One region of the Aminipila sp. genome, then DNA from elsewhere that is predicted to be linked to it. Evidence: riboswitches for the same ligand, from Rfam matches in the RefSeq annotation. Region 1 holds a riboswitch; the other holds the start of a gene.
What was found. A riboswitch is a leader RNA that binds a small molecule or an ion and turns the genes downstream of it on or off. The one in region 1 is predicted to bind cyclic di-GMP.
Positions count from the first base shown of each region.

Region 1 (6,666 bases):
TCATATGTTGATGTAGACTTTGACAGAACACCCTTGTTATCCTGTGAAGGAATATATTCTATAATTTCTTTAATCTTTTTATCGATATCAACTGAACATTTTACACTTACTCGAATATTCTCTTTACCGAATACTGGCTGGAATAATTCTAAAATCTTTCCTTTAGTGCTACTTTCGATTTGTTTTTCAATGTTAAGCTTTAACGCTGTAGCACCTTCTTGCGAATTATCCTCGCTGGAACTTACCTCTTCACCATTGCCATCAATAACCGCTACATTTTCGATTTTCATTCCTGGCACGCCCTTTGCCACCAGTCTCTGAATACCTTTAACCTGTTTTTTACTTGGTGAGCCGCCATCTTCCATGGTCACTGTAACTGATGCAGAAGATTCTTTTACATCCTCCTGCAAAGCATATTTTTGTTCATCTGCCATGGCTATGGCAACAGTGGCGTTTTCAACACCGTCAAACTGCTTTATTGTTTCAGCCATCCGGCTTTCTAATTCAAATTGTGCATATTTATACTTTTCAAAATCTGTAGCCAGTAAGCTGACATTATCTTTGAAAATATCATATGTAAATCCGCTTTTAGGGTAGCCTTCCGCAGCTAAAGCTACTTTGACTTTGTCAACCATTTCTTCTGGAACCAAAATTGTTCCATCTTTATGCTCATACTGGATAGCCTGTTCCTCTAGTACGCCAATTATCTTTGTGGCTTCTGCTTCATCAAGTCCTGTATAGAGTACCGAATAATTAGTCGTATTAAGTGCAAGAGCTAATGCAAATGCAATTACAATTACTAAAATCGTTACAATTGCAATAATAATTTTAGCCTTTTTGCTTAACTTAGCGTTAATGGCTACCAGCTTTTCTCTTATTTGTGTAAATAGTTCTCCTAAACGTTCTCGCAATTTCCTGCCACCTTATCCTACATTACACACTCATACGCATGATTTCGCTGTATGAATCAAGTGCTTTATTTCTTAGTTCAACCAATAGGTCTATTGATAGCTGAGCCTTTGCGATGTCAATGCTGTACTGATGTAAATTATCACTCTGTCCTGTTGCAAGCATTTCTGCATCCACATTTACCTGCTTATCTGTACTGATAACATCTTTCACTGCATCTTCAAACACGGATTTAAACGGAACTTGTGCACCTTGCGCTGCCCCAGTATCATTTCCCTCAGTTACGCCATTTGCTGCCTTATTGTTTCCATCAATTTTATTTATCTGGCTTATATTCGCAATATTATTAATTGCCTGCATGGGATCTATAAACATATGATTATTACCTCCAATTAAATTTCTTCACACGCTAGCTAAAGTTATCTGCCAATATCCAGTGCCTTCTGTGCCATAAGTTTTACTGCATTTAAAACCGTAACATTTGCCTGATATGATCTTGTGGCTGACATACTGTCCATGGTCTCTTCCAGCATGTTTACATTTGGAAGTTTAACATACCCATTTGCGTCCGCATCCGGATGATCTGGATTGTATTCCGTTTTAAGATCGCTCTGATCTTCTACAATGTCGCTGACCCTCACTCCTGGTGAGTAGTCCCTTCTAACCAATCTGCCGTTGGCACCTCTTTCGACAATTGCATTGTTGAGGGAATCCTTAAAAGAAACATCTCCCGCTTTGTCTTCAAAAACAACCATCTTTCTTCTATAAGGTCCCCCGGATTCAGTTCTTGTTGTGTCAATATTTGAAACATTTTCTGAAATAATATCAAGTCTTTGCCTTTGTGCTGTTAATGCTGAAGCACTTATATTCATGGAACTTAAAAATGACAATATACATACCACCTTTCTGGTTTTTTCTGAATTCTGTCATCCGTGACATCTAATATAACGTAATATAAACTTGCTTCCCTACATAATTTACATTTTTTTGCACCCTTCCAAAAAAATGGGTATCATCAACCCATTTTTTAGCCTACGTAAATTATATATTATTCGGCAGTTTTTGCAACTATTTTGCGTCATAAAAGATAAAATATTGTAGAAAAATGTACCCTTTTCTGTAGCCCTTACCAAATGCATGCAAAATTGCTACAAAATGCCAGCCGCAAGGCTTTCACTTACACCTGTTATATCCGTCTCAACAATATTCATAGTAACTCTTTCTGGTTTATATATAAATTTTCCTTTACACAGCAGACACTTGCATTCTCCATCCTTGCAGTTAACCTTTATGTCAAAATTTATACTATTCTTTTTGTACCTTAAAGCCTCTTCAACTAAAATATTCATACGAATTTTGCTTTCCGTATCCATAAGCTCAACTACATTATTTTCGTATGTTTCTTGTAATTCTTCCGGCTTATATTTTCTAGTCATGTAATAATTTTTATTTGCATATAGCAATCTGTGTACATTTGCTTTAGTTATCTCAACTACAGCTATCCCTATATTGCTCATGGTTTCACACTCCTTTGACCCTCATGCACCCCAGGCTATTCAGATGTACTGCTTCTTGTCCACGAAAAAAACTCCTATTGCACCAGGAGTTCCTATTCATGCAACTGGCTACCATCTCTTTGTCTTTGAGTTCAGGCCCTATAGCTTTGCGTCACAGTCTTTCGACTGCTTTGCTAAAATCTTCAGTTTTAACCATCCGCATCCCACAATCAAATTGGATTAAAACATTAACTAATAATATACATTGCATATCACGTATATCATAAAAACGATGCAATTATTTTTTTATTATTATAGCATATATTTTAAATTTTTCAACACAATTTCTACATAATTTCTACATAATTCACTTCTTTTTTTGTATTTTTCTGTCTATTTGTGTCGAAAAATAAAAAATAAGATGAAGTTGTTGCTACTTCATCTTACTTTTATTGCGCAATTTTGCTATTTAGAATATTTCTTCGCCAAAATCCGACCTAAATGAACTCCGCTGGCAGATGCCTGTGATAGGGAGTGTGTAACCCCCGAGCCATCACCTAAAGCATATAGCCCATTTACTTTAGTTTCAAGATTTTCATTTACCTCTACCCTTGAATTGTAGAACTTAACTTCTACACCATAAAGTAATGTATCCTCATTAGCTGTTCCCGGTGCAATTTTATCTAATGCATAAATCATTTCTATAATGTTATCCAACTGTCTCTTCGGCAGTACAAGGCTCAGATCTCCAGGTGTAGCTTTTAATGTAGGCCGCGTAAAGCATTTTTCCATACGTCTATCACTACTTCTTCTTCCTTTTACAAGATCTCCAAACCTCTGCATTAAAACTCCACCGCCTAACATATTGGAAAGCTTCGCAATTGATTCACCATACTCATTGCTGTCTTTAAACGGTGCAGTCAGTTTATTGGAAACTAAAAGTGCAAAGTTTGTGTTTTCTGTTCTAAGGGATGGATCAGCATAACTGTGTCCATTTACGGTTACAATGCCATTTGTATTCTCTGCAACAACTTCACCATAAGGATTCATGCAGAAGGTCCTAACCATGTCATTATACTTATCTGTTTTATATACTATCTTGCTTTCATATACTTCATCTGTAATGTGCTTAAAGATCTCAGCGGGAAGTTCAACACGAACCCCGATGTCAACTCTGTTTTGTTCTAATCCAATTTTCATTTGCTCACAGATACGTGAAATCCACTTGGAGCCAGAACGTCCAGTTGCTAAAACCAAATCATTACATTGGTACTCTCCACCTTTGTTTGTTTTTACATTAAAGGTTCCATCTGAGTTTTGAGTAACCTCAGATATCGTTGCGTAAAACTCCATGTCAATTCTGTCTTTTGTATAGTTACAAATTCTTTCTAAAATCTGAACATTTCTATCGGTTCCCAAATGTCTTACTTTAGCATCAAGCAAGTTCAGGTTGTTTCTTAAAGCCGTAGTCTTCAAATCAGAATTCCCTGTAGAATAAAGCTTAGCGTCTGCTCCTCCAAAGTTGCAAAGCACATCATCAACATACTCCATAAGGTCCATTGCCTGCTCTTGACCTATGTAAGCATGTAAATCTCCACCAAACTTAGTTGTAATATTGTATTTTCCATCTGATAATGTCCCTGCACCTCCGTATCCATTCATGATATGGCAAGGCTCACATTTTATGCAGTTATTCGTTTTTCCTAATTTAATTGGGCATACCCTTTTTTCAAGTGGTGCACCTTTATCTACCATTAAAATTTTTGCTGTATTGTTAAGCTTCGTAAGTTCGTATGATAAGAATACTCCACTTGCACCAGCTCCGGCAATTATAATATCATATTTTTTCATAACATCCTCCAACTGATTGGCCATGCTTTCGACCATACACAGCTACTATATCCGAAACAAAAAAATAATTCAACTATTAAATATTTACTTTTTTTATGATATAATTAAATTTAATATTGATTTGTAAGCAAAGTTGTTATTTATTATTATTACTTTTGACAATCGGAGGTTTAAATAAGTATGGATAAAAAGAGTTTAATCATTGGTATATTATTTTTATCAGGCTCTGTGTATTGTATATTTGATTTACTTACTTTTGGATTTAAGTCTTATACTATAACAGGACTTTTTCTTTTTACGCTGATTGGTATAGCTTTTATAAAGAAAGCCAGAAGTCGATAACATACTGAATTCCATTAAATTTTTCTAATTCTACTTAATAGGACTATGATTATACGTATCAAGTATACAATAGCAAGATTGCGTACAAAACATGTAATTTTATGGCAATCTTATAACAAATTCGTACTATTCTTACTATTTAGAATATAGTATTTTCAACTGCCTATTGACATTAGTTTTTAATTGGTATATTCTTAAAAAAATTAAGGGAATTGTTTAAATTTTATCCCCATAAAATTTAACTATCCTTATGGATTTTCCCCTAAATAAATAAAAAATCAGCAAAACAAAAAACAGAGAGCAATTCCGCTCCCTGTTTTTTGTTTCTTATTTAATTAACGTATTTTGTTTTTCATGTTATTAAACGCTTGAAAACGATTAAGCTTCTTCTGCTGTTAACTTATCAAATTCAGCAACAACCTTTTCAAATTCTGCATCATCATCAATATCAACTAATTCAAACTCTTCTTCGCCAACTTCCTTATATCCATAGATGTAAACATCATCTGTTCCGTCATCTGGAATAAGCGCGATGTATTCTTTTCCTTCAAAATCGAACACACCCATAATTTCGCATTCTACTTCTACGCCATCATCAAATTCTAAAGTTAAAAAATCTGAATCTTCGTGTTCGTGTTCACCACATCCGCAGTCACAACCGCCAGTGCACTTCTCTTTATCTGACATATTTAAGTCCTCCATGTAAAAATCGTTTTGGTAATTTCCTTAGTATATGCAAATTTTCATATACTATCATCATTACTATACCACCATAATTTGCCTTTATCAATCAAAATATTCTTTGATATTGTTTGCTACATATTCTGTTATACCTGGAGCCATACATAATTCTTCTATTGTGGCATTTCTAATCCTCTCAAGACTTCCAAAATGTGCTAGAAGAGAATTCCGCCTTTGTGGTCCAACACCATCAATTTCATCCAGGGCAGATCCTTGGATTCGTTTTCCACGCAATCCTCTGTGATAATCTATTGCAAATCTGTGAACTTCCTCTTGAATAACCCCGGTATATTTAAACAGCAGTGGATGCTCCTTCAGTAAAATCTCTTCATATTCTTCTGTTCCATAAACTTTATATACCAATGCCCTGGTTCGGTGTTTATCGTCCTTAGCCATTCCTGCAACTGCTGTATTCAAATTCATGGCGCTAAGTATCTGTTGCACAGCAGATACTTGACCCTTTCCTCCATCAATAAAAAGTATATGAGGCAATGTGCTGAAGGCAGGGTCACCTTCAAGCGCCCTTTTGAATCTTCGATATATAACCTCCTGCATGCTGCCATAATCATTTGGTCCTTCGATGGTTCGGATTTTAAATCTTCGGTATTCTTTTTTGTTAGGTTTTAAGCCTTCAAATACCACCATTGCGCCTACAGAATCCACCCCGTTGGTATTAGAAATATCATAAGCCTCTACTCTGTAATCTCTAAATTCTTTAGCTTGATTGTCAGATTCCTGAACTTCAGCAATCTGCTTTTTTCCTAAATCTGCTATGTGGTTTGACTGCTCTAGTCGCCCATCTGGTAATCCTCCAGTAATTAAATCAATCAAATTCCCTATTTCTTTTGAAATGGCTGCGCGTCTTGCTCTTTGGTTATTTTCACGTTCGTCAATGGTTTTTAGCATTTCTATGGAATCTTTCTGTGCTAACTGTAATAAGTCTCTCTTGTCTCCTCTTTGAGGAACCGTTATTTTCACCTGTCTGCCAGCAACCTCACTCAAGAAATCTGCTATTAAACCTGCTTCTTCTAAAGGTCGTTCTACCAAAATTTCATATGGAATATTTGGATTTTCGCTATAATACTGCTTCAGAAATTCGCATACCAGTTCATCCTTATCTTGTGTTCCCTCCATAGCAAAGTTTTCACGGCCAATCAGTTTTCCATTTCGTACAAAGAATAATACAACGTAAGATTTTTGGCTACTGGAGATTGCTAATGCAATATCCAAATCCTTAATTCCAAGCATTACCACATGCTGTTTTTCAGTGATTGTTTTAGCTGCCTCTATATAATCTCTATATTCTGCAGCCTTTTCAAAATTTAGC
Region 1 is NZ_DAMBYD010000001.1:300,840-307,505, reverse strand. Features, by position in the region: gene fliF (flagellar basal-body MS-ring/collar protein FliF) at 1-911, opposite strand, end outside; gene fliE (flagellar hook-basal body complex protein FliE) at 934-1,284, opposite strand; gene flgC (flagellar basal body rod protein FlgC) at 1,329-1,799, opposite strand; gene RTW14_RS01435 (hypothetical protein) at 2,058-2,426, opposite strand; cyclic di-GMP riboswitch class I at 2,523-2,611, opposite strand; gene RTW14_RS01430 (NAD(P)/FAD-dependent oxidoreductase) at 2,871-4,256, opposite strand; gene RTW14_RS01425 (DUF1292 domain-containing protein) at 4,977-5,285, opposite strand; gene uvrC (excinuclease ABC subunit UvrC) at 5,385-6,666, opposite strand, start outside.

Region 2 (6,666 bases), on a different contig from region 1:
TTGATACTGCGTTGGATTTTGTGGGGGCTCATAAAGGGTTTAGAACAATTGCAGGACAAGAAATAAAGCCTTATTTAGAAAGTGCATCGCCTATAGGCGATGAGAAAAATAGTTATCGATTTGTATTCAGTTTTATGGTTGGAAAAAATAAATTGTTTTATGAAGAGAAGATGCCCATTATAATAGAGGTAGTAGATGGCCAGGTATCTTATTTCAGAAGAGAATTTATAAACTTTGATGAAAATCAAGTTCAGAGGAAGTCAAATAAAGAGGGCATCTCTGCTATAAATATGCTGACAATGAATTATGAGTATATGAAAGAGGCTTTAACGAAGGCCGGTTTGATTGACAAAGAAGAAGCAAAGGATATTTCTTTTGAAGATATTGCAAATAAAATTGACAACCTGTATACAGGGTACTTAAAACCTGCAGTTGAGGTGTCAGCTGATGATAGCGCAAATACAGCAAAAAAGTTACAGTTAGTTCCGGTGTGGGTTGTGGAAGTGAATGATATTCTTTTGTATTTTGATTTGTATGACGGTCAGCCTGAAGGCTATGCTAAGAAATATTAACAGGGGATGAGGTAATAATGGATTGGTCTAAAGCAAAAAACATTTTAATAGTAGCTTTGATAGCAACAAATATATTTCTTTTATTTACCTATCTTACGAAGAATGAAACAGATCATAAGATAGTGGATAAAGACGTTTTATTTGCTGTGCTTGAGGCAAAAAATATTTTTGTGAATACAGAAATACCTGATAAATATGAAAATATGCCGGCTATTACTATTGAGTATAATAATGATAAGCAGGACCTCATTGAAAAAAATTTGAAGCGTGATATATATAATATATCAGCAGATTCTAAAATGGAAGCTTACCATAAAACTGCGAATCAGTTTTTAAAAGACTGCCAGTTATTTAATGATAATCTTGTTTTTGACCAGGTGGTGACAGAAGGAAAGTCTACGGTGGTGCGATATAAAAATTGTTATAAAAACATTGCCATAGGGGATAGTTTTATGGCCGTGACTTTTCTTCATGGAAAAATAAAAGATGCTACAAGGCAGCTATTAACACCAACACCAAAAAGTAAGAAAAAAATAAAAGTTACATCACCTGAAGAAGCATTATTAATGTTTATGAGTGAAAAAGATTCTGAAGAAGCAATTCATGTAGAAAAGATGGAATTGGTATTCTGGATAAATGATTCGGGATTTAATGGAGAATCACTTGTATCGGATACAGCTTTCCCGGCATGGGAGATTACATATAATGGTGGTAAGACGAAATATATTGATGCATATAAAGCATGAAAGGAAAATATATAGATGGCATTTAGTTTTTGTTCGTTCTCTAGTGGAAGCAGTGGGAATTGTTACTTGATAAGAAGTAACAATACAGCCTTACTGATAGACGTGGGAATAAGTGGGAAAAAAATAATTGAAGGGCTTAGTGCAACGGAAACCCCGGAAGAGCAGGTTAAGGGTGTACTTGTAACCCATGAACATATAGACCATGTTAAAAGTCTTCGTGTTATATCAAAAAAACTGCCAGAGGTTAAAACTTATGCCAACGCAGGAACATGGACACAGATTGAAGGAAATGTTCCTGAGACACAGCGGGAGATTTTTATTACAGGAGAGATTTTTTCTATTGGAGATATACAAGTAAAACCTTTTCATATATCTCATGATGCAGTAGAACCTGTAGGCTTTTCCTTTTTTGCAGAGGGAAAGCAGATAAGTATTGTCACAGATACAGGATACATAACAGAAGAAATATTTACAGAAATGAAGCAGGCGGACCTTTTAGCATTGGAAGCAAACCATGACGAGAATATGCTAAAGGTAGGAAGATATCCTTGGAACGTTAAGCAAAGAATTTTGGGAAATAAGGGCCATTTATCGAATGTTGCGGCAGGAAATTGTTTATGCAGATTATTAGACGAATGCTATAGCAAGCCTAGAAGAGTGTTACTTGCTCATTTAAGCAGAGAAAATAATTTCCCTGAGATGGCATATCAAACTATAAAAAATGTATTAGAGGAATCAGAACATTATTTAGGAAAACAGCTTCAGCTAAATACTATGATGAAGGATGAAATCAGTATGATTTATAAGGTATAAAAATGAACATTACAATTGTTTGTATAGGTAAATTAAAAGAAAAGTACTGGGTGAGTGCAATAGAGGAATACAGTAAAAGATTGTCCAAATATTGTACATTGGTAATAGACGAATTAAAGGAGGAACGACTGCCTGACAATGCCTCAACGGCGGAAGAAGAGGCGGTTAAGGTTGCAGAAGGCAAAAACATATTAAAAAGGATAAAGAAAGATTCTTATGTTATAACGTTGGAGATTAAGGGCAATCAGCTAAGTTCTGAAAAGCTGGCGGATAAAATAAATCAGCTAGGGTTAGACGGAAAAAGTGATCTGGTATTTGTTATAGGCGGTTCTCTGGGCTTATCAGAGGAAGTTAGCCAAAGATCAGATTTTAAACTTTCATTTTCTGCTATGACTTTTCCACATCAAATGATGCGGGTATTTTTATTGGAACAAGTTTATCGAGCGTTTAAGATCATTAAGAATGAAAGCTACCACAAGTAACTTTCATATAACATATAGTGTATGGATAAGGGATACCATTTTCAAAAAAATGGTATCCCTTTTTCTGTTCTATCCCCCCAGCGGATGCACCGTTTCAGTAAGAAGTTGTTTCCTGATAAAAAAATGTCACTAAAAATACTTGCACAATATGGAATAACTTGGTAAAATAAGTTTTTGGTCTTAATATTGTATTTAAAAGTTCAGACCATAGTTATTATAAAAAATATATATTGGAGGATGTTTCATGTCACTAAAAAATTTAAAAACTTTCGCACAAGAGGTAGGTCTGACGTATAATAGTAAAAGGTTATTGGCATACGGTAAATATCATGGATATGATACAATAATCAAGAATGCCGCCCAACAAAAACTGTTTATTATTACAATGAACATTGGTATGGAATCACCTGAGCAAGAACAAGCTATTTCTCAATATTTGCTATCACTGTCTCAGACAAAACCTTATGTCAAATTTGCTAGTTTTGATGACAACACAATTTCTATAAGTGTAAAATTTAAAATGAAGAATAATTTGCAAAATATACGTGAGGTGCTGGATGCTGTTACCCGCTATTGCAGAACTAATGGTATGGTAAGCTGTTGTAAATACTGTGGCAGTCAGACAAATTTGAGCATGTTTAGCATCAACAGTCAATATGCAACTATGTGCAACGATTGTTTTGAAAAAGCACAGGCAGATTTATCAATGGCTCAACTTGAAAACAACCAAAGAAAAAGCAATGTTATTGCAGGCATCGTAGGATCATTGCTTGGTTCGTTAATTGGAGTTGTGCTTTGGGTAATCGTATATCAACTTGGTTACATAGCAGGAATCGCTGGGCTGGTAATGGCAGTTTGCTCTATGAAGGGGTATGAAAAATTTGGGGGCAAATTAAATATTGTAGGTGTAATTATTTCTTTGGTAGTCGCAATTGCAATGCTCTACTTTGCAGAAAATATTGCTGTAGCTCTTGAAATATTTAATGAATTTAAAAAGGAATATGCTATTACTTTCTTTGATGCATTTCGATTGATTCCAAGTTTATTACAAGAGGAAGCAAGTTTTAGAGGGGCTTTCATTGGAGATTTAGTAATTGGATACATTTTGATGTTGGTTGCAAGTGGCTCAACGATTATTTCCACTTATAAAAATTCCAATCTTATGCATGAAATGACACGCTTAGATTAATTTTTGCATTACTAACGCCTATAACAATTACAATTCGTTAACCTATGATGTATTACTGTATTAATAAAATAATACAGTTTATTTTGGAGGGAGGAAGTATTATGCATAAATTATTACAATTGCAAAGCGCATTATTAAAGGAAATTGACAAATATGAAAAACTTGTTTCTGAGAGGGATCATTTTATTGATTGGGAACGTGTACATATATCAAGCTGTGCAAAGCTTGGATACTTGATGGCAGAAGAGAGAGGGGTAGAGCCCATACTCGCAGCTTCCGCATGTGCAATACATGATTATGGAAGAATCATAACAGGGAAGCAGGCTGATCATGCAGAAGCAGGATATCTGCCTGTACAGGAATTTCTTAAAAAAACTAATCTTTTTACAGAAGATGAAATCGGGATTCTATCACTAGCTGTTAAAAATCACAGCAATAAGAGCGAAGTGGGGAGCCCTATTGAGGAAATTGTTAAAGATGCAGATGTTTTAGATTTTTATCAATATGGATATAAGATGGCTAGACCAGAACAACAGGCCAGATTAGAACAGTTATTAAGTAAAAAGTAAATTGACCCTGACATTAAAAAAAGGTGTTATCCCCAAAAGAGGTAACACCTTTTTTATTTCCTTTAAAGCTACTGAATAGCACTTGTAGTTGTTTCAACAGCGCTAGTAGTAGCTTGAACTGCACTTGTTGTAGTCTCAACCGCGCTTGTAGTGGTCTCAATGGCACTAGTTGTAGTTTGAATTGCTGAACCTGAAGTTGTTTCTTCTGCAGGTTCTTCTACTTCTATAGTTCCATCATTATATGTAACCTTCAATTTAAATGTTTCCATGATAAATCTCATTGGTACGTAAGTTCTGTTACTCATTGTATTAGCTTTGGTGTCAAGAGTAACTTCTTTTCCATTTACTAGAGCAACGTTACTGCCAAGAGTTAACTGTATTGTAGTTCCATCTTTTGTGATAGTAACTTCTTTTGTTGCCTGATCATAAGCAACCTGTGCCCCTAAACCTTCTGTAATTGCTCTTACAGGGATTAAAGTTCTGCTACCTTTAATAACTGGTGGAGTATCGAATTTAAACTCTTTTGTCGAAGATACAATGCTGTTAACATCAAGAACTGTTACTGTTGAGTCAGCTTCTTTAATCGCCTTACCAGCTGTTGTAACAGCTGAAAGCTCATCTGAAGTATATTTCTTTAATACAAGTTGTTTTTTCTCACTAAGAGTAAGTTTTTCCTTCTCTTTTGTGTGAACCGCAGCGTCAGAGTTTTGTTCTTTTTGCTTATCAGTCTTACTCTCTGTAGTCTGAACAGTCTGCTTTGAGTCTTTTTGAGCGTTAACATTTTTTCCATTTTGGTTTTTTGCAGAAGTTGCAAAAGCAAAAGCAGTGGAAGAAACCACTAAAGCGAAAACCAAGGCAAAACATAATTTTTTCATAAAAATCTCCTTTCGGTAGCAAGGCTGCCATGCACTATGTGTTTAGGCCCTGTTGCTTTGCGCCCCTAATTTTCAAAAGGTTTGCCGTTATCGTTGAAAATAATTTTAGTAATTATATCACGAAAAAGAAAAAAACCAATATTTTAGCGAATTTTGTCGAAAAAAGAATATTTATCTTTTCTTTGGGTCTGAATAAGTTCTGTCTGTACAAGATGCTAAAATAAAGGCTAAAACTAAAGCAAACCTACAAAAAATATTAAAGAAAAAAAATAAAGGTGTTGTCCAATTTTAGGCAACACCTTTTATTCGTTATTCGTTTATTTCTGAATTGCGCTTGATGTAGTTTTAACTGCACCAGAAGTTGTTTCAACTGCACTTGATGTAGTTTTAACTGCAGCTGAAGTTGTCTGAACTGCACTAGTTGTAGTCTGAATTGCAGGAACTGTAGTAGTTGTTGCAGCTGCATCTTCTACCTGAATAGTTCCGTCATTTTCATAGGAAACTTTTAAATTAAATGTTTCCATGATGAATCTCATTGGTACATAAGTTCTATTGTTCATTGTATTAGCACTTGTATCAAGAGTAACCTGTTTACCGTTTACAACAGCAACATTGCTGCCAAGTGTTAATTCAATTGTAGTTCCATCTTTTGTGATAGTAACTTTCTTTGTTGCCTGATCATAAGCAACCTTTGCACCTAAGCCTTCTGTAATAGCTCTTACAGGAATTAAAGTTCTGCTGCCTTTAATAACTGGTGGTGTATCAAACTTAAATTCTTTAGTATCAGAAACAATACTGTTAACATCAAGAACTTTTACTGTAGAGTCTGCCTTTTTAATAGCGTCTCCAGCACTCTTTACGGATGAAAGCTCGTCCGCAGTATACTTCTTTAAAATAAGTTCTTTTTTCTCAGCAACAGTAAGCTTTGTCTTTTCTTTTGTATCAACAGCGCTTGGTGTAGCTTTTACTGCACTTGAAGTTGTATCAACAGCGCTTGATGTAGTCTTAACTGCACCTGAAGTTGTCTGAATTGCAGACTGAGTTGTTTGAGTTGATTCTTTTTGAGTAGTTTTTCCATTGTCAGTTTTTGCTGTTGCTGCAAAAGCAAATGCGCTTGAAGAAAGCACTAGAGCAAAAATCATGACAAAACATAATTTTTTCATAATAATCTCCTTCCATTAGCTAGGTTACCCTGCACAATATGTTTAGGCCCTGCCACTTTATTCCTTAATGCTGAATAGTATAACATAATATTGGGGAAAAACCAATATTTAGCATATTACATATATATTAAATATTTATTAATAATAATTTACAGTCAGCATACAATTTTAAGTAACAACAATAAAGACAAATAAAAACAGTTGTAGATAGTGTTCGTAAGAGTGATTTATTTGTCATGTCTGGTACCCCGCTATAT
Region 2 is NZ_DAMBYD010000009.1:73,496-80,161, forward strand. Features, by position in the region: gene yycH (two-component system activity regulator YycH) at 1-572, shown strand, start outside; gene yycI (two-component system regulatory protein YycI) at 590-1,318, shown strand; gene RTW14_RS13125 (MBL fold metallo-hydrolase) at 1,334-2,131, shown strand; gene rlmH (23S rRNA (pseudouridine(1915)-N(3))-methyltransferase RlmH) at 2,134-2,613, shown strand; gene RTW14_RS13135 (hypothetical protein) at 2,858-3,802, shown strand; gene RTW14_RS13140 (HD domain-containing protein) at 3,904-4,371, shown strand; gene RTW14_RS13145 (copper amine oxidase N-terminal domain-containing protein) at 4,440-5,246, opposite strand; cyclic di-GMP riboswitch class I at 5,258-5,342, opposite strand; gene RTW14_RS13150 (copper amine oxidase N-terminal domain-containing protein) at 5,564-6,409, opposite strand.
Region 2: another riboswitch for cyclic di-GMP. It lies ahead of RTW14_RS13145 (copper amine oxidase N-terminal domain-containing protein); the one in region 1 lies ahead of RTW14_RS01435 (hypothetical protein).